DNA from 3 places in the Bacillus sp. CGMCC 1.16607 genome. Region 3 is predicted to be linked to each of the others. Evidence: riboswitches for the same ligand, from Rfam matches in the RefSeq annotation. Region 3 holds a riboswitch; each other region holds the start of a gene.

Region 1 (7,907 bases), on a different contig from region 3:
ATCGTTTTGCGGTCACGTAAAGCATCAATCATTTCTTTCAAATAAATATGCCAAATCATTATTTGCCACCCCTAACTAATCGAGACATGAAAATATAGTTCAAATCTTCGCTTTCTTCTTCTTTGTAAAGTTGCGCTACTGTACCTTCATAAACAAGTTCCCCTTTATGAATCATAATGACGGATTCACAAAGCTCTTTTACTTCCTCCATAATATGACTCGAGAAAATGATCGTTTTCCCTTCTCTCTTTAACTGACGGATCAGTTCACGAAACATGTTAGCGGAAGTAATATCTAATCCTGTCGTCGGTTCATCAAGAAGGATGACATCGGGATTATGAAGAAGGGTTCTTGCTATCGTTACCTTTTGACGCATTCCTTTTGAAAAACCACCAACTTTTCGGTTTAAGTAATCCTTCATCCCAAACCTTACCGCGAGTTGCTCAATTCGATTTTTCGTTTCATGTTTACTTAATCCATAAAGCTTGGCAAAATAGGATAAATTCTCATATGCTGTGAGACGATCATATAAACCCGTTTCACTTCCGAATAAAACGCCGATTGATTTTTTCACTAACATGGGTTGTTTATGGATATCGATTCCATCGATGAGAATTGTTCCAGATGTAGGCTCAAGGATGGATGCAATCATGCGAAGCATCGTTGTTTTTCCTGCGCCATTTTCTCCTAGTAAACCAATGACTTCCCCTTTATTTATTTTAAAAGAAACATTATTTACAGCATGTATAGTCGTCTTTTTATCGGTAAAGCTTCTCGAAAGATGATTGACTTCAATCATTCTGATTCCTCCTTGCTCGTTCTGATAGATTTATCATACTGTGTATCGTTAGTGGTGACTGCGATGATGTCGTAAAACTTCCTTCTGATGTCGTGAAAATGACTATTTTATGATTAAACATGGTAAAATGGTAACAAATGGACACGGAGTGAAGGGAATGCTGAAGGTAGGTTTAGTGGATGACTCGAAATATGATTTGGAAAAATTACTGATATCCCTCGGTAATCAGGAGGACATTGATGTTGTATTTTCAACAAATGATCCGGAAGAGGCATATGACCTTATTAAAAAAAGCGAAATTGACTTATTAATTACAGATATCGAAATGCCCAAGCTTTCTGGATACGAGCTTGCGGATTTAATCAATAGCTATGCACTGGATGTTAAGATCATGTTCGTCACTGGACACAGCGGGTATGCTGTGCATGCGTTTGAACTAAATGTGTTGGACTATATCATGAAGCCTTATTCGAAAGAGCGTTTGTTAAGGGGAATAGCAAGGCTTGAACAGAAAAAGGAAGTCGTTCAAGATAAATCAAAGCTTGTCTTAAAAACGAAAACGGATATTCACTTTATAGAAAAGAAGAATATTATTTTCATAGAAAGAACAGGCAGGTCGACGACAATTTTAACAAAGGATGGAGAATTTACCACCTATTTGACGTTAAATGAGTTGGAGGAGGAGCTAACTAATCGGAGTTTTTTACGATCTCACAGAGGATTTATTATAAATATTCACTTTGTTAAGCATTTTTCATTGTTTGCCAAGAATTCTTATACGGTAAGCTTTCACCATACAAATCGAACAGCAATTGTAACGAAAGCGAATTTAGATAAATTACAGAGTAATTATTTTTAAAGGAGTATGAGTGTGAATTTTCGAGTAAGTTTAATGATTTTTTTACATATTATTGGATATTTTCTATTTGCATACGGGGAAAGTCTGCCTAATATGGTGATCCCGATTATATTGTCTGTTATTCATTTCAAAAGTCTTAAAGGCAAATGGCATCTATTTCAAAAAGTAGACAGTGCATATGGATGGAAGCTTACTATTCAAATTTTATTATTAGTCGGTTTGGCCAATTCTGATTTCATTTTGCCGAAATTGGCTTGTTTAATTAGCTTTCACATCATTGATTATTTAGCCATCAAACAGATTGAAAAAACGATTCAGGATAATGAATTAATGGCAAAATTAGAATTAGAGCGTAATGTACAGAATGAAGTATTTAGGAAGATTAGGGCGGAGCGGCATGACTTTTTAAAACATATGAATATTGTCCATCATCTTCTAGAAGAAAATAAAATAGTTGAGTTAAAGAGTTATTTTGAACAATTATTAGCTGATTATGGAAAAACCAATGCTTCGATAAAAGGGGAGGAAGGGCATATAGCCGCGATACTTCACGATTATCAGAGGTTAGCCATGGAAAACTCGATCAAGATACAATATGATCTACAAATTCCAGTTTCGCAAATTCCACTGAAATTAACAGATCAAAGTAAACTAGTAGCTAATCTGCTATCCAACAGCATTGAAGCGGCAAGAGAATTCCAACGTAAAGGTGAACAAGCCGCCATTCACTTACAATCAAGTCTTTATGGTGGAATCTACATTTTAGAAATTTCCAATCACACTTTGCCACTTCCGAACGAGCTAGTGGATAAACTATTTAAGACCTTCCAATATAGTTCAAAAGGAGATGGCCACGAGGGATTAGGTACGTATATAATTGCGAGTTTAGTTGAAAAATATCATGGTAAACTTACATATCGATACGATGGTTCACAATTATATATTAAGATAAAATTGCCTGTTGTTTCAGAGTTTGTAGTGGAGTCCAGGACGTCTTAATAAAGGAAGACCTATGTGTGGGCATAGGTCTTTTCGTTGTTGAATATTAGTTTTGGTGTTAAGGAATATTATTGCATTAAGGACGTTTATGTAAGGCAAATGCCTTCTTCAAGCGAAGGGTTACCCTTTATGAAAAGACATTTTCATGGATACCTAGTCTGTATTTGTCGTTCTTGGCCTTTATGAAAGACATTTTCACAGTAGACTGGTGTGATTTTGTCGTTCATAGTCCTTATGAACGACATTTTCAATGAACACTGGTATTTTTTTGTCGTTCATAGTCCTTATGAACGACATTTTCAATGAACAATGGTATTTTTATGTCGTTCATGGACCTTATGAACGACATTTTCAATGAACACTGGTGTTTTTTTGTCGTTCAAAGCCCTCATGAACGACATTTTCAATGAACACTAGTATGTTTTTGCCGTTCAGAGCCTTTTGAAAACATCACCCCATGAGGAATTTTGTTATATTATCTCGTAAACCGATTAGCATAGCTTGACGCTACAAATGCATTCGGTTTTATTTTTGGTTCAACACCCATGGATTCCATTCTTGCGACCATTTCCTTCACGAACTCACTCGTTTTATTTCGTTTACCTGCTCCAATATCGATATGCCCTTCCATCGTAAAGGTGGCACCTTGATAAAGATAAGGCAAGACGATATCGATTAGTTGGTTTTTTCGTTCTTCCGTAAACATGGAAACAGTCTGTTCAGTTAAAGATAATTCTTTAGAAATTCGTTCGTGCAGATGCAACATTTTTCTTGGAATAATGACCTTCTGTATACATGCCCAAACACCTTTTCCAGCGTTTTGGATGACAATTCCTGTAATAAAAACCGTTTGCCTTTTATGAACTTGGGAATCCGTCCCGACCATGAGGCGATAATGGCCACTTGGATTAAGTTTCATAAACTTTTTGATCCGTTCAAAAACTTGCTCGAAAGACATATTCGTTTCTTGGAGATTTTGAAATGAATCGTTCATACGATTCCACCACATCTTTCCTTTTAGCGAATGATTAGCTGTATACCCTATTCTATGGAAACGGTGTAATAGTCGTGCAAAGGATCAATAACTCAAAAAATAATTTACTTGAAAAATCCAATCTATTACTATACTATTTAATTTAATGTAACTACATATTGAAAAATATTAACGAAATTACAACTACATATAGTGTTTGCCCACGAGTTAGGATGCCATTAGGCTTAAAAGGGAATTTGGTGTGAATCCAAAACTGCCCCCGCAACTGTAAATGCAGACGAAATGAGATAAACCACTGTATAAGCGCGCTTATAAAAATAGGTACTTATATGGGAAGGGCTCAAAGTAGGAAGATGCATAAGTCAGGAGACCTGTCTAAACTCACGATGTTTCACTTCTTCGGGGATTGAGAAGATGAAACGGTGGCGACAAGAGGACAGCTATGCCTTTTATGGCCTCCTTTTGGTGTTATCGTTTCATCCGCTCAGTTCCCTTGAGCGGATTTTTTATATTCTCATGGAAAATATAAAATTTTCGCACTATAGACAACTCAATTATTAAAAGTTTTCTACGTTCAGCGCAAGAGTCCTAGCCCCGACGTACAGGATGTACTAGTGTCGACAATGCGACAGGACGTCGGTTTTGTCGACCTCAAGGTCAAATGGCGCCCAAAAGATGAGGTTAAAGAGCAAACCTCTTCTTTGGGACGGCATTTGCTTGTCGGGGCTGATCAAGGCGCTTACGCATTTGTTAATTTTAAGGAGGAAAAAAATGACGACGTCAACAGAACTCGATTATGTCTTAGAATCAATCCATCAAACTGCAAACAAATACAATATCAATACAGATGATCTCATTCAAAAAATCAAATCTCAAAATTTATCAGAACAAGAGTCTAATCATCAGGCATTATTATACGCACTTAATTATATTGCTATGGACAAACCAAATTGGACATTCGTCGCGGCAAGATTGTATCTTAATGAATTGTACTCCAAGGCGGCACAAAATCGTGGCTATGAGCAAGCCCTAAAGTATGGCGATTTTCATCACCTCATCCAAGTTTTAACGGAAAAAGGGATCTATTCTCCTGATCTACTTGAATCTTATACAAAAGCTGAAATCACTGAACTGAGTAAAGAAATCAACCAGGAACGGGATTATCTCTTTAATTACATAGGTTTATTCTTACTTGCGGATCGTTACTTAGCCAAGGATCACGATCGAAATCATTATGAGCTACCACAGGAACGATTTATGATTATCGCCATGACGATGATGAAAAACGAGCATCCTGCTAAGCGTCTACATCTCATTAAAGAAGCTTATTGGGCATTAAGCAACCTCTATATGACAGTTGCCACGCCAACCTTATCCAACGCTGGAAAAAACTTTGGTCAGTTATCCTCCTGTTTTATCGACACTGTCGATGACTCACTTGACGGCATATATTTAAACAATTGGGATATTGCTAGACTGAGCAAAGACGGTGGCGGGATCGGTATCTATTTCGGGAAAGTGCGTGCACTAGGATCTGATATAAAGAAATTCAAAGGGAATTCGTCGGGAGTTGTCCCGTGGATCAGACTCATCAATGACACCGCCGTCAGTGTTGACCAGCTCGGCCAGAGGCAAGGGGCTGTTGCTGTTTACCTCGACCTTTTTCACAAAGATATCATGAACGGATTTCTCGATCTCAAGACCAATAATGGTGATGAACGTAGGAAAGCACACGACATTTTCACAGGCGTCACCATTCCAGACCTTTTTATGAAAAAAATCCAAGAGGTTGATGAAAGCGGAAGAAGTACTGGCCAGTGGTACACGTTTTGTCCGCACCAGGTCAAACAAATAATGGGCTGGAAAGACGAGCAAGGGAATCCATTAGGATTAGAGGATTTCTACGATGAAGTCGACAAGAAATTTTTCACTGAAAAATACGAGGAAGCAGTTCAAAATCCATTGCTTCCACGGAAGTCATACCGCGCCATGGATATTATGGCACGAATCATGGTGGCGCAGTTAGAAACAGGGACACCATACATGTTCTATCGGGACGAAGTGAACCGACAAAATCCCAATAAGCATTTACTAGGTGCAGGAAGAACGGCTATCTTCTGTAGCAATTTATGTACGGAGATAACTCAGAATATGTCGGCTACGACCATCGTGAAAGAATATCGCGACGAAGATGGGAACATCGTGATCGTAAGGAAACCAGGCGATTTCGTTGTGTGCAATCTCTCATCTATTAATCTTGCAAAAGCGGTACCAGCCGAAGTAATGGAGCGGTTGGTACGGATTCAAGTGAGAATGCTTGATAATGTGATTGATTTAAATACGATTTCTGTGGGACAAGCACAGGTGACTAATAAAAAATTTAGAGCGATCGGACTTGGAACTTTCGGTTGGCATCATTTGCTTGCCCTTAAGAAAATCCACTGGGAAACAAATGAAGCAGTGGATTATGCTGACAAGATTTACGAAGATATTGCTTATTATACGATCCAAGCTTCGATGGAGCTGGCAAAGGAAAAGGGTGCATATAGCCAGTTTCATGGATCAGAATGGGAAACGGGCGAATATTTTGATCGGAAAAATTACGATTGTGAACGTTGGCAGAAGTTAAAAGAGAAAGTATCTCATAATGGGATTCGTAATGGTTGGCTTATGGCTATCGCTCCGAACTCATCAACGGCAAAAATCGGGGGATCAACGGATGGAATTGATCCATTATATTCGGTTGAATTCGCTGAAGAAAAGAAGAATTTCAAGTTTAAAGTGACAGCACCTGATTTGGATCATTTGACTTACGAGTATTATCGCCGCGCCAGACATGACTTAGATCAAGTATGGAGTATTAAACAGAATGCCGCTCGCCAGCGTCACATTGATCAGTCGATTAGCTTTAACCTTTACGTACGTCATGATATTAAAGCAAAGGACTTATTAAATCTGCATCTCGAATCTTGGAGGCAGGGGCTAAAAACAACCTACTATGTGAGAAGCACCTCCCAAGCAGAAATCGAAGAATGTGAAGCGTGTCATAGTTAATTTTTCAAGGAGGTATGTGAAATGGACATTCACAATCCATTATCAAAAATAAAATTACTTAACCCTGAATATCCAAATAAATCAACAGGCATTATTAATGGACAATCCTCTGGACTCTTGAATTGGAATGATATCGCCTATCCCCAGATGTATGATCTGTATCAAGCATTGCTTTCAAACTTTTGGAAAGCACAAGAGATTAATATGCAGGATGATCTGAAGCAATGGGATTATCTCAGTTCAGTAGAGCAGGATGTTTTTTTACGGATTAATACGCAGCTAGCGTCTCTGGATAGCCTGCAAACACCGACGATGTTTCAGGTGATGGACTATGTAACTGATTCTAGCTTTAAGGCTATCTTTGCTGTCATATCCCAACAAGAGGCTGTTCACAATGAATCGTATTCCTATATTTTGAGTTCTCTCGTGCCATTAAGTGAACAGAACAAACGATTTGATGAGGCGAAAAATGACCCCATCGTTCGTAAACGAAATGCACTAATATTAGATGCTTACGAAAATTTCCGTCAAGATCCAACACCACAAAATCTATTTAAACTAGGGGTAAATTCTATTAATCTGGAAGGAATTTATTTTTACGCGGGATTTGCCTTTTTCTATCATCTTGCCCGCCAGCAAAAAATGCTCAAGACGAGTACGATGATTAGCTATATACAGAGAGATGAAATGCAGCATGCCTACTTCATCGCCCAATTTATTCGCATTCTATTAACAGAGAACCCTGAATTAAATTCGGACGAAAATATTTACTATATTTATAAGACAATTGATCAAGCGGTCGAACTTGAAAAGGAATGGGCACGCTTTATCTTAAAGGATATCGAAGGAATCCAGTTGGAAGAATTCGAAGGCTATGTTGAATATTTAGCTAACAAGCGCTTACGCCAGCTAGGCCTACAAAATCTTTATATAGCCAGGGACAACCCGATGCCATGGATCCACGTCTTTAGCGATGAAATGCTCAACGAAACCAAATCAGATTTCTTCGAGCAAAAATCAAGAACTTATTCAAAAGTAACACAGTCCAATGGGTTCGATGAGTTATAGGATCGCTATCGTTTATACATCCATAACGGGGAATACAAAGGAATTAGTGGACATTTTGGGGGATTTGTTTTTAGTGCGGGATGTTGAGCTTAGGGTTATGCAGGCTCATGAGATTAGGTTAAACAAGTTGAATG
Region 2 (7,907 bases), on a different contig from region 3:
AATAGAATGGATGCATAAATAGCATAAGTAATGCTAGTGAAACCATGTAATAGCAAAAAGTAACACTGGGATGAAAAGCACTAAAATGGGTTTTCATTTTATTCCTCCGAATAATCCTCTGAATAAATCCATTCCATTTGGTCGTCTTTTTTTACTTTTACAATTCCTGAGCTTTTATTAAGAGTGGATCCATTAAGCTTTGCAGTCCAGCCACTTTTAGGACCGTAATCAAATTCATAAACATCATCAATCCCACTTACATAAGCCATTGCCCCAGAACCACTATAATCCACGAAAATCTTCTTACCTGTTGCCATTAGAAGAATGTCTAACACTGTATCGCCATCCTTAAAGCTAATATTCGTTTTCCCAAGTACAATGCCAATGTCTTTAGGACCAATAATAGTGATAGAAACGGTAGAAGCTTGAGGTGGTTGTTTTTTAATAACTGTTTTAGGCTGTTTTGTAGTTTCACTTGGTTTTTTATTCGTTTGATTTTCTTTAGTTGTTGGTTTTACAGTAGTAGACGATTGAGCTTTTGGTGAGCTAACATTAGTTGATGAATTAATGCTTTGCTCATTTTTTAAGGTAGTCTGAGTTTGATTATTAGTTGAGTCTGTGGTATCCGTTTTTATCTCTTTCTCTTCTACCTTTTTTTCCTCTGTTGTATTGTGTGAATCTGATTTCTCATCTAACTTGGTATCAACATTGGACTGTTTTTCTTCCACTTTTATTTTTTCTTCATTCGTCTCACTTTTAGATACATTTGAGGTTGAACTACAACCAATTAAGCTGAAGGTAAGAATTAAAGCAAAAATATAAGTTAATTTCTTCATTAATCGGATCATTCTCGAACCCCCATTACTTTCGAATTGCATTTATGATATAGCGCTGTGGTGCATTTCCAACGAAATGGAAAGGATAACAAGTCGTTAAGGTTAGTTTTTCAAGTGGTGCTGTCGGACGGATTACTGTTCGGTCATCAGCATCGACAATAAAAGTCTCGTCAATTATATAAGAATATGACCCGTATGTCATATCAACAATGAGTTCATCGCCCACCTTCAACTCTCCTAATCTTCTAAAGACGGTGTCCCGATGTCCAGATAAGACAATTTGGTCGTTTTGATTTGGTAAGGCTGTCCCGTCATAATGACCAACCCCTTTTTCAAGTGCATCTTCGGTTACACCTTTAACAATTGGTAATTCTTCTTTTATAGTTGGCAGACGCAGTAGTCCTAGCACTTCTTCATTTTTAATCGTCACTGCTGAACCATCAAGTATCTGTGCCTCTTTCACTTTTACAACTTCCTTTGCCTTTTCCAAAGTGGCAGTTTGGATATTTGATGACTTATATTGTTGGATTCCAGCCACACTGATAAAAAAGAGCCCTCCTGCCAAAAACAAGAGGGATATTTTCATTTTCATAGAGCATTATGCCTTCTTTCTTTTCTCTATCATAAAGAGGATTGCCCCAAGCAGCAGTAGAATCAGACCAAATACGAAAAGATTATACGTATTCGTTGCTGTATTTGGTAGTAGTTTACCTTCTACTACTTTATTGATCGGATTAGAAATTTCACTATTGTCATCCACTTTTGAGCTACTTACTGGACTTTGAGATATCTGATACAAAGAACCATTATTATTCAAGAATAACTGATATGAAACAATCCCTTGAATTGCTTGACTCGTTGACATTACATCGCTTACGTCCCCACCTTGCCAATCGAATCCACCATCTTTATTTTGGAAGGTTAATAAATAAGTCATCAGACTCGCTTCTTTATTGGCAAATAGGTCTCCATTTGCATCGATCCCTGCAGCGGAAAGGGCGATGATTACTTGTGCTGCAGTTGAGCTATTATTGATTTTTGCTGATGCATATTGTTTTGATAAATAGTTTACTGTTGTATCCATTTTGAATTTAACGTTTTCTTGATTTATATAAGGTGCAAGAGAAGTTAATACCATGGCTGTCGTATCGATATCACTAGTAGCGCTTCCGTCCCAAGACCAGCCACCGTCTTTATTTTGTTTTTCTAGAAGGTAATTGATTAATTTTTCACGAGACCATTTAGCTGTTTTTGGAATCTCGAAATTTGCACTATCCAATGCGATTAGAGCATATAGAACTCCGTTTAATCCTTGTTTTGTGACTTCACCATTATAAATATTTTCAATTAAATTATATCCAGCGATATTTGAGGGATCTCCACCTGCAGCCACAATTCCTAAAGTGTATCGCTCATAATCTGTAATTTTCGAAAAACGTCCATTTCTATCCTTAATCACTTTTTTAATATTTTCTAAATAGTTTTTTGATAGTTCCTTTCCAGCTTGTTTCAATGCAATGGCTTCCCACTCGCCAACTTGATTTTTGACGACGTATTGGCTTGCAAGATCAATCGACTTTTGCATTTTCTCACTGGAAATCGGTTCACTAATTGGCTTGCTAGTATCTTCTTTTGGCAGCTCCTCAGTTTCTTCCCCTGGCTTTTCCCAAGATTCATATTGAAAGCTTATTTGATCTCCTGCTTTTAATTTATAGCTGTCCGCACCAACCGTTGCTATTTGTCCATTGACATAAAAAGCCCAGTAATATGTATCTTTTCCTTCAAGACCATCAATGGAAGTAATCATTTTTCCATATTGTGATTCCGTATATTTTACTTTATCGCCTAAGACGACTTGAAGTAATTGAAATGCTGTTGGTTCATTCTCAAAAGCAATATCCGTAGCTTCTTTCATTAAGCCAGTATTACTTATAACTTTAAGTGTAGCCGCTTTTAGTGGGGCTGCTTTCCAGTCTACGTAGTGAAAGCTAATTTGATCTCCCTTTTTAACTATATATTGATCTGCTCCTACTTGTGCAGATACTCCATTAATATAAAAAGCCCAAAAAAAGTTATCTTTTGCTTTCAACCCTTTAATTCCTGTTATCATCTTACCGTAAGTCGATTCGGAAATCTCAACATTACCTGAACCTACTGCATTTATTAAGGTTTGAAGAGCTGTTGACTTTCCATCTGGATTGATTTCCGTTTCAGATAATAAAACTTCCGTTTCGTCAGTTCCTACAACCGTTATCGATTCTTTCCCAGCTTCTGCTGCAAATGAAGTTGTTTGAAAGCTCCCTGCAAATAAGGCAAATACTAGCCCGAATACTACGGCTATATTCCATATTCGTCCCATCGTGTTCTCTCCTATCTATGTTTAAAATATACATAAAAAAATCCCCCTAAAAAGGAGGAGTTAAGGTTAAGTACAATGAACGTCATGAAACGCCGCTGTCTTAACACCCTCCTATCCGCGTAGGCAAAGGTGCAAAAAAAACAGGCAGGTTTCCTGGCTCATGATCATCGCTCCCTATGTCTTCCCATCCATTTGGACAGTGACTTTCTATAGGTTACTCTCATTTACAGTGGCGGGACCGCGTTGGATTTTAACCAACTTCCCTATTAAGCTAAAATTTTATAAAAATAAATTTTTCGCACCTGTTTTTTGCCGATTCAATTTTTTTATGATGGTTTCATTATACTGAAAATAATGTCGATTTGTATATAATTTTAAAAATTTCATGATTAATCTTGAATGGGATTGACAACTAAGTATCCTCATAATCTATAATTACTAGTGTTTTGAAAGGAGTATGTGATGAAAACTTTGCAAGCCATTACACCACAGTATGACCCATGGGAAGCGTACATGGATATAGATCAATACGGTCAATTAACCCTAACCAATATCGAATTTACAACAACTACACTATGCAATATGCGATGTGAGCATTGTGCGGTCGGTTATACTTTACAAACGAAAGATCCGATTGCTTTACCTATGTATTTAATCTTAAAAAGATTAGACGAAATCCCGACACTTCGTTCCTTAAGTATTACAGGTGGGGAACCGATGCTAAGCTTATCATCTGTGAAAAACTATGTAATTCCTATTCTAAAATATGCACATGAACGCGGAATCCGTACTCAAATAAATTCTAATTTAACAATGGAACTGTCACGTTATGAAATGATTATTCCTTACCTAGATGTCTTACATATCTCACATAATTGGGGAACTTTAGATGATTTCGCAGAAGCAGGCTTTGCCCGAATGGAATTAAAACCTACCTATGAACAAAGGATCAAATATTTTGATCGAATGATTGAAAATAGCCGAGCTTTAGTGAGCGAAGGAGTAATTGTGTCAGCGGAGACGATGTTAAATAAACGAACACTACCTCATTTGGAAAAAATTCACCATCAAATTGTTGAGGATATGCTCTGTCAACGCCATGAGGTACATCCTATGTATTCCAGCGATTTTGCTAGCAATTTAGAAACTTTGTCTTTAGATGAAATCCGTGCAGCCATTCATCATTTGCTAGACATCCGCAATAAAGATGCATGGATGCTGTTCGGGACTTTACCCTTTTATGCTTGTAGTAGTCAAGAAGAGGATTTGGTCTTGCTAGATCGATTGTATAAAAGTAAAAACGTGACGGTTCGAAATGATCCCGACGGTCGTTCTCGTTTAAATGTTAATATTTTTAGCGGAGACGTCATTGTGACAGATTTTGGTGATACTCCTCCGCTCGGGAATATTAAAGATACTTGTTTACAAGACGCTTTTGAGAAATGGAATTCCTCATCACTCGCAAATGAACTCAACTGCCATTGTCCTGCAGTAAAGTGTTTAGGTCCGAATATTCTGGTGAAAAACAGCTATTATCAAAATATCGATTTTAGTAACTTGAAGGCAAAAATCACAAGATAAGAAAAGCCAAGCGCCTTGATCAGCCCCGACAAGCAAATGCTTTGCCAGCCGGAAAGTCGGTTCTTTGACTTTTTGGCTGGCGAACATTTGACCTCGAGGTCGACAAGAGCGCGATGTCCTGTCGCATTGTTGACAATAATACATCCTGTACGTCGGGGCTAGGACGCTTGCGCTGGACAATTTTCGAAGTCCAAAGATATTATACTTTCTTATCTTTTGATAAAAAGGCTGATTCAATAAAAACATTGAATCAGCCCTTTCTTTATTTGTTTCTAGAACGTAGACTACCGTTGCTTCTATTCGGTTTTCTCGATTGCTGACCGAAAGACTTTTTACCTTGGAAACCATTCTCTGTTCTGTTTCGAGGACTTCCGTCTCGTGATGCCCTTTTTGGGCTTGGACTTTGGAATCCGCTTTCTGAACCATTTCGTGGATTTCCATCTCGAGATTCCCTTCTCGGACCTGATCTTTGGAACCCGCCTTCTGTACTGTTCCGTGGATTTCCATCTCTTGATTCCATTGTCGGACCTTTACTTCTGAACCCGCCCTCTGTTCTGTTCCGTGGATTCCCGTCTCTTGATTCCCTTCTCTGGCCTGAATTTTGGAATCCACCTTCTGTTCTGTTTCGTGGATTTCCGTCTCGGGATTCCCTTCTCGGACCTGTACTTTGGAATCCGCCTTCAGTTCTGTTTCTTAGATTTCCGTCCCGTACTTCTCTTCTTGGACCTGCACCATGGAATCCACTCTCCGTTCTGTTTCGTGGATTTCTGTCTCTTGAATCTCTTCCTTGCCCAGTTACTTTCATATCCCTGTTATTGCTTCTTCTGTTAGCCTGTCTTTCGTTTTTCCCTTTTTTCGCACGTCTTTGTGGTTGTGATTCGATTGACTGTTCCAAATCAAATTCCGATTCACCAGTTACTATCCCCAGATTCCTTTTTTCGTTACCAATATTCTTTTTCGGTATAGAAAGGTTTAAGTCTTTTTCAATACTTAATAGGTCTTCACGATCTTTTGGGGCGTACAATGTTACAGCAAGACCTTCACCACCAGCTCTACCTGTTCTCCCTATACGATGGATATAGCTTTCCGTATCTTCTGGAATGTCATAATTAAATACATGGGTGACACCCTCGACATCAAGTCCACGAGCGGCCACATCTGTCGCAATTAAAAACTGAATTTCAGCCTTACGGAACCGCTTCATTACTTGCTCTCGTTTTGCTTGTGATAAATCCCCATGCAATTCATCACAGTTAAATCCTTCCGCCTTTAAAGCTTCATAAAGCTTGCTAACCCGCCGTTTTGTTCGACAAAAAATCACACCAAGAAATGGACGATATAAATGAAGTAGTTCGATTAAATCTCTTTGTTTTGCACGGTCAACGGTTGAAATCGCCATTTGCTTTATATTTTCAAGTGGTGCTTGCGTCTTTTCCACTTGAATATTTTGAGGACTCTTCATATGACGACGAGCTAATTTGCGAATTTCTTCTGGCATCGTTGCAGAAAACAACATCGTTTGACGACTAGCAGCTGTTTCATTAATAATTTGTTCCACTTCCGGTAGGAATCCAATATGAAGCATTTGATCTGCTTCATCTAAAACTAAGAATTTTGTTTTTGAAAAATTAACCGTTTCTCTTCGAATATGATCTAATAATCTTCCTGGTGTACCAATTACGATATGACTGCCATTTTTCAATTTCTTTAACTGTTGATCAACGTCCTGGCCGCCATAAATAGCTAAAACTTTGATCTCTTGTCGATCCTCAATTAACTTCTTTACTTCATTTGTGATTTGTAAAGCAAGTTCTCTAGTAGGTGTCACGATCAAGGCCTGAATATGTCTATTGTTCGCATCTATCTTTTCTAAAATTGGCAATATAAAAGCAAATGTTTTTCCTGTACCCGTTTGGGATTGGGCAATTACATCTTTACCTTCCAATAATAATGGTATAGCTTGTTCCTGAATGGAAGTTGGAACAGCAATCCCTTGCGTTTTTAATGTATTCACCATAGACTCGGAAATACCGAGCGTTAAAAAATTTGTCAAAAAATACCCCTACCTTCTTTGCTAAAAAATACTCTTTCTATTATGACCTAAAAAGGAGGGATAAGCGAATATTATTCTAATTTTTAATGAGCACTTTATTTTCTACTCATTAAAATGAATAACGATCGAATCAAAAACAGGTTTATACCCTATTTCCATATATATTTTATTGGAGGTTGGATTGTCTAGATCGGTATATAGACTTGTTGTTTTATAACCACTTTCCAACATTAATTCTGTTATGGCTGAAACACAACTCGATGCATAACCTTTTTTCCTTTCAGAAAGTGGTGTATACACGAAGTTAACCGTAATATTTGAAGATGTCGGTCGTGATGCATTTGCCATCGACACTAGTTCTCCATCTACTTCCCACCCATAAATTCTTCCACGTTCAAGGATTTCAAACGCTTTTTCTTCTGCTTGTTCCTTACTCATTTTTTCATCTATATCGATACAGAATTGGTATAGCCATTCTTTAACAAGAGGTAAGTCTTTTAAACCAAGATGAACGAGTGAACCATTTAATTCTGCTTTCTTTGTTACTGTATCTAACCGATAAATGCGTTGATTCATATGGACTGTTGGAATTTTACTACGTAAATGAGTGATATATTTTGATAGCTCGATGATAAGATTCCTTTCCCCTATAAAACCCGGAAGGTCAGCAACACTTACATTTAATAAATTTGCAAATTGGTTGATTTCATCTGTAGTTAGATCTTCCGATTTCGATAAAATCATTTGTTTCGGGGACGTTTGAAAAATAACAAGAACGAGACTTTCTTCCCGAGTGAGAGTAGCCATAAATATCGGTTGAGCATCCTTAACCGCTAATAACAACCCTAATAATAACCCATTTATTATTTCATCCTTCTCTAGAAAGGGAATGACTTCATTTTTAAATACTTCCACATCATTATATTGATTTAATTTCAGCATAAAATCCTCACTCCTTTTATTTTTAATTCAATAGAATATGGAAAAAATCCTTTTCACTTACCTATTATTTTCTTTTTCATTTTGAATAGCATATAATTGAATGGTATGCTTTTACATATCGAAATTTTGAAAGGGG
Region 3 (7,907 bases):
AAAAATGGACTAACAAGTCTTTTTGGAAGGGAGAATAATAATGATCAGAAAACAAATATTGTCTATCATGGCATTAATTCTATCTCCATTGTCACAGTTTTATTATGATGTTTCTTTCCTTTTTTGTGGGAATGGTTTGTGTTTAGCTTTAAATTACTATGAAGGAGGATTACATCATTGAATCCTAAAATATTTTTAAGACTTTCATATTTAGCAGTTATTGTCGGTATTCTATCATGGGTTATTGCTATCCCTAATTCCGAAAACTCTCTCGGAACATTATGGATGGCCACTTGGATAGTTAATCCATTAGGTATTCTTTTTTCCATAATTTCAGCTAAGAAAGGGATACATTGGTCATGGTTATCGATCATTCTCAATATTTTATTAACAATTAGTGTAGGACCTATGTGGTTCTTAGGTGACCTATTTGGGTTTTAAAGTAATTTCATGATCAGAAAAATGTTTCAAGTGAAAATTATATGTACACAAAATGAAATAGTGGAGGTTACTATGAAAGGAATATTTGGATTCCCTTTTTTATTATTAATGATTGCAGGATTAATCGCTTGCAGTAAAGAAACAGTCAAAGAAGAGGACGTACTAAAACTTGTAAATGATTATAAAACGGTACAATACAATATTAAAGACTCTTCCAATCCGCCAACAGGAATTGAAATTGGTGAAAAAGTAAAACGATTCTTCTCGAAAGAGGGATTCGATAGGCAGATGGCTAATCAAGTTTTTCAAATAGGACCTGATATTGCGAAAAAAACAAATAAGAGCATCAAATTTGAAAATATTAAACTTGAGAAAACGAAGGAAAATAAAAATGGTGAGATTAATTATAGTTACACATTAAAATTGAAATTTTATGATGCTAGCTCCACCGAGTTTGTTGAGAAAAAAGGTCAATTAACAATCAAAGGATTAAAAATAACCCGTGATTGGGAAGAAAGAATAACTAAAATTGGAAATGAAGTATTTTAATACCACCAAAAGAAGTACCGAAATGGTACTTCTGGATTTTATCTTAAACTGTTCCAAAATTATATATTTTAGATTCATTAAGCGATAAAGTAATCCATTTCCTTTAAGAAAACCGGCTAAAGGATTGCACTTTCTAATTCAAGAAAGGAAAATGGAGGCAAAACTTATAATTTTTTTATAGGGCTTATTGTCGCAATGATTACTTCAACGAATTTAGTAATGGAAGCAAAAATAAACACCGTTAAAGGATTTATTTCCGCAAGTAATGTTCCAACAAATGCTCCAAGTGGCATAGCCAGTCGTGTAAACATCCTTGAAAATCCGAGAACTCTCCCCAACATTTCTTTAGGAACTGTTTCCTGTCTTACAGTAGAGACAATCGAATTCCACCCTACATTACAACAAGTCGCTATCCCAAAAGCAATACCTGGAGCAAGCCAAAAATCACTTATTAGTACAAACAATAATCCAAAGGCACCAATAGCAAGTAGACTTTGGATGAGAAGCCCCCTTCTAACCTTTCGTTCAAGAGGTACAATGATTAAACTACCGAGTAACCCTCCTACACCGATTAGTGTATAGTTAATCCCGCTCATTTCAGAACTCAAATGAAGATCTGATAATAAATAATACATAAAAATTGCTAAAACCGCACTTCCACCAAAATTTCCGATCATCGCTTGTAAAGACAAGGAAAAATTTAATTTGTTATTCACAAGCCATTTAAAACCTTCACTTGTTTCTTTAAAAATATGTTTTTTTATTGGATTCTCATGACTTGTTCTTGGAAACTTCCATACGATAATAAAAGTAGCAAGGAATGATATAGAATTGATCCAAAGAGTATTAAAGCCTCCAATAAGTGCTATTGTCACACCAGCAATAGCTGGACCTAATAAATTGGCAAGTTGATTGACAAGCTGATAGCCTGAATTAGCACGAGTTAATTCTTTTTTAACAAGATCCGGGATCGATGATACAGTAGCAACATCAAATAGCAATGTGAGTATGGCTAAAATAAAACCAGCTACATACAATTGCCATAACTGAAGAAGCTCACAGAAATACAAAATAGGAATCAATCCAACTATTACCATTCTAATTAAATCTGTGATTAACATTATCATTCGTTTATTCCATCGATCCACTGCCACACCAATAAATGGTCCAAATAATACAACAGGCAGAACACTCATCACATATAGCGATCCCATGATTTTCACTGAACCAGTTAAGTGAAACGAAATCCATGGAATGGCTAATGTAAATAAAGAATCCCCTAATCGATTTATAAATAGACCGAACAAAAAGTGAATTTGGGTAGAAGGCAACTTTAATTTTACGTATAACGCAATTAAAGTTGAAATTCTTTCCTTTTTTTCATATTGAGGTAGCAATCAAAACATCCTTTCACATTTGCCAACCTCTCTTACATTATGAATCTCCGTACAACCCTTCGCTATGATTATTTTACCAATTTTACCTTAAATTGTAAAATTAAACTGACTAGTAATTTTTTTCACTAGAAGAATAAGTTTTAAGTCTTTATAATCCAGAAACTCAAGGAATTAACAATACTAAGTAATTTGGAAAAAACAACTAAAATAAGAAATAAATTTATCCAAAATTCACCAACATAATTACTCAATAGTAATTAAAAATTAGTTCTAATCATGACGTATCTACTAATAATCACAAGGAGATAGAGTAATGAAACAAAATGAAAGAAGGTTAATTGAGATAGTTAGAGAGAATGAAATGATAGTAAAGGTACTTGATATATTACAAGAACTTAAGGATGCTCCAAACTGTTATCTAGGTGCAGGTGCAATTACTAATACAATTTGGAACTACCTATCAAATTATCCTCTGACATACGGCATTTCTGATATAGACATTGTTTATTTTAATAGCGGTCATCTAGAACCAGAATACGAGGAAACAATCAGAATCGAATTGATTAGTAAATTAGGCAACTTTCCATATAAATTAGACGTAAAAAATCAAGCTCGTGTTCATCTATGGTACGAGAAAAAGTTTGGCTTTCCTATTAAACCGTATACATCAGTAGAGGATGCTATAAATAGCTGGCCAACAACTGCTACTGCATTAGGGATGAGAAAAGAGGAAAACGATATTTATAAAATATATTCTCCGTATAGTCTAGATGATCTATTTTCCATGATAGTTAGACCTAATAAACGTATGATTACTAGAGAAATATTTGAGGTTAAAGCAGCTAAGTGGAAGAGCAAGTGGCCTGAACTAACTATTATTTCTTGGTAATATAATTATTTTACAGAAAGCAATCGTAAAGAAAAAAAAGAATGAGAACGTTTCCTAAATTTATAAATATCAATAGTAGTAATATGAATATAAAAAATAAAGATTGACTATAAGTATACGGGAGATTAGAAAATCTAAATGTTGATTTCTCAATCTCCATTGAAATAACTTTTTAATTGATATTATACGAATACTCAGGGAAAGAAAGGCTTAAAGAAGCGTCTACTTCTACTTTTATTGGATGAATAGAACATGCTAACTGAGTTGGGAACCAAGGTCTTCCTACCTTAGTTATAACAAAAACACCATTTTCATCTCCATAAAAAGAGAAGTTATCTGAAGCTTGTTTATAAATGTTATTTATTGATTGCAAGGAGTTAATAAAAGAGTTTATGTTACTTACAGGCATACCGATTTCTAATATTCTGGTATCTTGGTTCTTTAAAAATTCAATGATATTGCCTTGTGGATCATAATAATATACTTGTTTTCTTTTCCATAAACCTGATTCAAATTCCTGTTGACCATCGGAATCCTTTATTGGCTCAATACTTTGGTTTATTTTTTCCATTAGGATTGGATATAGTAACTCATTTATTCCGAATGCAAAATGGTAAAAAGTATCTTCTTTTGTATTTTCCAGAGTGAGAAAGATGTTTTCTAGTCTAAGTGTAAGCGAAAAATGGTTTTCCCTAATTACAATAAAATTTAAGAGATCCTGATAAAATTTTTTCAACTCACTAAGTTTATTTGTCTTTAAATATAAATGTTTAATTTCCATTTAAATATCCCCTGCTTTATTAATTAATTATGCATATAGATGCTCTAAAATTATTTTAAGTAATATAGTTAAGAAAAAAATCAATAATTAGTAGGAAACTTAAATAGACTTTTGATTGAGTAATAAACAGTTATAGCTGCTTAATGCTCTTAAAAGAGACCTATTTCCAGATGAACCAGATAAGATTATCAAACTATTGAAACTCGTTTTAGTAGGGTATGACTTGTGTTCTTTGTGGAAGTACTTCTGTTAAGATGTAATGGAAAGTATAAAACTCGCCAAATCTTTCTTTGTAAGAATTGCAATAAGACATCAAATGTTATGACGAATACACCATTCTCTAGCTTTCGTTATTCTGATAAATGGTTTAAATATATGGAGATGAGATGATGGTTGAAGGCTATTATTTATTGCGCAAATTGTTAACTAGCTTAAATTACACATCTCAACAGCTTTCTATTGGGGAACATAAAATACTGAATGCCCCCTATGTTCGTTAGACTTTGAACTACTACAGGTATAGTTGAAAGATACAAGACTTTCTTTCATGAGTCTTGTAATGGTCGAAATGTTGAAATGCTAAGAAGTGCATAAAAAAACCTCTACGAAAGAGGAGTTTGTATTTTTAAAACTTCAAATTTCTTTGTTTGAAAATTAAGGACACAGTTAATATCAACAATCCAATGCCAATAATTAAATACCATCCCCTACCGTCATAAGAGATCATAAGGATTAGCTCCCAAATATTTGCTGGACCTGAATTGGGACTATCAGTATGCGGATATTTGAATATAAAAGGTAATGTACCTAAAAACGTTAAAACAACTCCTAAAATCATTGACAAAACAGAGAATATTTTCATAGACACTCCCCTTCACTTTTGTATTACTTTATCATATTTCAGATAATTAAAACCATTTTCTGATTCATTATACTTGTTCAAAACAACAAACTAAGTAAAAAAATATTTCGTGGTGTACACAGATTGTGACACAATTAGATGTTTATTAATCCAACAGGTTTTCAAGATTTCCCCATAAAAGTAAAAAAGAAAATATGGATAAGGCAATGTGAATAATAATACCAAAAAATGCTCCATCCTTTTCTTTGATCCTTATAAGTTCCAATTATACTTAGGATTAACCCTCTTGAAATTTAAAAACCAAACTAAGGTACTCATAATGAGAAAATTATTGTGGAAGTTTAAATAATGTTTTTTTATTTCTAAGAAAAATCAAAAGTCACTCCGGTTAATTTTTCCGATGTTTCCCAGAGTTTTTTCATCAATTGTTCATCATATACACCTTTTTTAACCTGTTCAATTGCAGGATAGCCTTTAATATTTCCTAGACCATTTGGTCCGATATATTCTCCTCCTTTTAAGCTATCTTCTGTTGCGGCAAATATAGAAGGCAGTGCTCCCTTCTCTGCTGGTTGGAAAAGGATTTTCATCAGTGAAGTTAAATATCTTGGTGTCTGATTGCCTATTTTTACAAGGTTTGTCGCAGAAATTCCTGGATGACAAGCAATACTTAATGTATGAATTCCATTCTGTTTTAATCTTTGGTCTAGTTCTTTAGAAAAAAGCAAGTTTGCAAGTTTACTTTGACCATAAAACTTGATCGCTTTGTACCTTTTTGAGCCATCTAAGTTATTAAAATAAATGGATGCTCCTCGATGAGCAATACTGCTTAGTGTAACTACACGGGATCCTGATGTATTTTTTATTACAGGTAACAACAATCCCGTTAATGCAAAATGTCCTAAATGATTGCTACCAAATTGTAATTCAAAACCATCTACCGTTTTTTGATAAGGCGGAAACATTACGCCCGCATTATTTATAAGGATATCTAAAGAATTGTATTTATTTATATATGCATCAGCAAAATCTCTCACACTCTTTAAGTCGGAAAGATCCAGTTTCATTACTTCTAATGATGCATTTTGATTTGTTTCTTTAATGGCTTGAAGAGCCTCATTGCCTTTTTGGAGATTTCGAACTGCAAGGATCACAGTAGCTCCTTGTTTTGAAAGTGATTTAGCTGATTCCAATCCGAGCCCACTATTTGCACCTGTTATGATAATGTTTTTGCCTTTTAATTCTATACTGACCAAAATATCGCACCTCGATTTTATATATTTATTTTTTCATTTTAAAAGCTTCAAAGAAAATGATAAGTTAAATTGGATTAATTTATAACTTAGATAATTAGAATTGTCAAAATAATAGATGTATATTATAATTTGAAACTATATATTAAGCTATATTTATATTATCTAAAATACTAAATATAGAAATGAATGACCAATATTAATGGTGTCTGAAAAGACTTAATAGGGAATCTGGTGAAAATCCAGAACTGTACCCGCAACTGTAAAATGCTGACGAATTAAGCATATCCACTGTCTTAGAACGGGAAGGGCTTATAGTAGGAAGAAGCATAGTCAGGAAACCTGCCATTTTTATACGTATTATCTTCTTCGGGAGTTGGGAAGATATGACGAGGGACTCTTACTAATTACAGTAAACTAGTACTGTTTTATTGATTTTTCCACGTTATCTAACCCATCTCTTTGATGGGTTTTTTGTTGTCTAAAAAATTTTTAGATTATGATTTTCCCATTCCCGAAGTTTGGCAAGGCTGATCTTATTTAAGGAAATGAGGAAATGGTATGGAAGAAAAATTATCTACTAGTATTTCTAGAACAATCCAAACAAAGCTTGTATTACCACCGGATACGAATCATATGGGAACAATCTTTGGTGGGACGGTGCTAGCCTACATTGATGAAATAGCCGCAATAACAGCAATGAAACATAGTAAAAAGGTGGTTGTTACAGCATCAATAGATACGGTGAATTTTTTATCATCTGCAAAAGTGGGAGATATATTAACTTTGGAAGGGGTAGTCATATCGACAGGTAGGACATCGATGGAAGTGTATGTGAAAGTAGAGTGTCAAAATATAGAAACAGGTGGAAGAACATTAACCACAACAGCAATCCTTACGATGGTTGCAGTAGATAGTGAAGGCGTACCAACTCCTGTTAATGGGATTGAGCCAGAAACAGAGGAGGAAAAAACTTTATACTTAACGGCAAAAAAAAGAAAAGAGAGAAGATTGAAAATCCACGAACTTTAACATGTGAGGCTTTCCACTCTCACCTATTTCCACTAGCCTTACTAAACCTTATGATTACTAATTTATTGAACTCATAGTTTGAAATAGTTTATAATTTCATTAAATATGTTACCTAACCTTTTAATGAGAGGAGTATCCAAATCATATGAAAAAAAAGTCGCTAAATAATTTATCAATTGGGTATGGGTACTCAACTGCTGTTTTTTTCTAGATGTCATTTTAAGGGGTGAAGTGTGTCCAAAAATGACTTTATATAACACAGCAGTAAATTAAAATGATGAGGTAATAAAATGAACGATAAAAAAATTATTAGAACGAATCCTGTCGGGATGCCTGAACCTGTTGGAAAATATACTCATATTACCAAAATACCAAGAAATGCAGAACTTTATGTGACATCTGGTCAAATTGGAATGGACATCAATGGTTCGATTCCAGATAATATGAACGAACAAATTAAGAATACTTTTGAAAATATACAAAAAATATTACAATCTGAACATTTATCTCCTGATAATATTATCAAGGTCAATATTTGGGCTACTGAAGATATCGATTGGCAACAACTATATTCTGAGTGGGAGAAATTATTTGGAAACAATTATCCCGCAATGACAATTGGATATATCGTTAAGTTAGGATTACCGCAAATAAAAGTAGAAATCGAAATCTGGGCTGCTAAGATTTAAAATCATACACTTCA

Evidence for each region. Region 3 has a riboswitch for cobalamin ahead of ACFSO7_RS12410 (acyl-CoA thioesterase). Riboswitches for the same ligand answer to the same signal wherever they lie in the genome.
Region 1: it holds a riboswitch for cobalamin, as region 3 does, so the genes downstream of both, ACFSO7_RS13215 (ribonucleoside-diphosphate reductase subunit alpha) here and ACFSO7_RS12410 (acyl-CoA thioesterase) in region 3, are expected to answer to the same signal.
Region 2: it holds a riboswitch for cobalamin, as region 3 does, so the genes downstream of both, ACFSO7_RS07020 (DUF4430 domain-containing protein) here and ACFSO7_RS12410 (acyl-CoA thioesterase) in region 3, are expected to answer to the same signal.

What each region holds. Positions count from the first base shown of each region.
Region 1 covers NZ_JBHUJX010000019.1:163,740-171,646, reverse strand. The annotation lists gene ACFSO7_RS13240 (ABC transporter permease) at 1-59, opposite strand, end outside; gene ACFSO7_RS13235 (ATP-binding cassette domain-containing protein) at 59-799, opposite strand; gene ACFSO7_RS13230 (LytR/AlgR family response regulator transcription factor) at 957-1,658, shown strand; gene ACFSO7_RS13225 (sensor histidine kinase) at 1,671-2,657, shown strand; gene ACFSO7_RS13220 (ribonuclease H-like YkuK family protein) at 3,133-3,651, opposite strand; cobalamin riboswitch at 3,845-4,044, shown strand; gene ACFSO7_RS13215 (ribonucleoside-diphosphate reductase subunit alpha) at 4,423-6,705, shown strand; gene ACFSO7_RS13210 (ribonucleotide-diphosphate reductase subunit beta) at 6,727-7,773, shown strand; gene ACFSO7_RS13205 (flavodoxin domain-containing protein) at 7,754-7,907, shown strand, end outside.
Region 2 covers NZ_JBHUJX010000011.1:15,286-23,192, forward strand. The annotation lists gene ACFSO7_RS07005 (energy-coupling factor transporter transmembrane component T) at 1-97, opposite strand, end outside; gene ACFSO7_RS07010 (DUF4430 domain-containing protein) at 99-848, opposite strand; gene ACFSO7_RS07015 (class D sortase) at 862-1,428, opposite strand; gene ACFSO7_RS07020 (DUF4430 domain-containing protein) at 1,435-3,195, opposite strand; cobalamin riboswitch at 3,322-3,516, opposite strand; gene yfkAB (radical SAM/CxCxxxxC motif protein YfkAB) at 3,658-4,776, shown strand; gene ACFSO7_RS07030 (DEAD/DEAH box helicase) at 5,039-6,829, opposite strand; gene ACFSO7_RS07035 (GNAT family N-acetyltransferase) at 6,932-7,771, opposite strand.
Region 3 covers NZ_JBHUJX010000018.1:450,641-458,547, forward strand. The annotation lists gene ACFSO7_RS12370 (hypothetical protein) at 178-441, shown strand; gene ACFSO7_RS12375 (hypothetical protein) at 514-990, shown strand; gene ACFSO7_RS12380 (MFS transporter) at 1,155-2,357, opposite strand; gene ACFSO7_RS12385 (nucleotidyltransferase family protein) at 2,701-3,276, shown strand; gene ACFSO7_RS12390 (VOC family protein) at 3,449-4,057, opposite strand; partial or broken gene ACFSO7_RS12395 (transposase) at 4,194-4,630, shown strand; gene ACFSO7_RS12400 (hypothetical protein) at 4,683-4,919, opposite strand; gene ACFSO7_RS12405 (oxidoreductase) at 5,282-6,175, opposite strand; cobalamin riboswitch at 6,359-6,536, shown strand; gene ACFSO7_RS12410 (acyl-CoA thioesterase) at 6,734-7,204, shown strand; gene ACFSO7_RS12415 (RidA family protein) at 7,495-7,893, shown strand.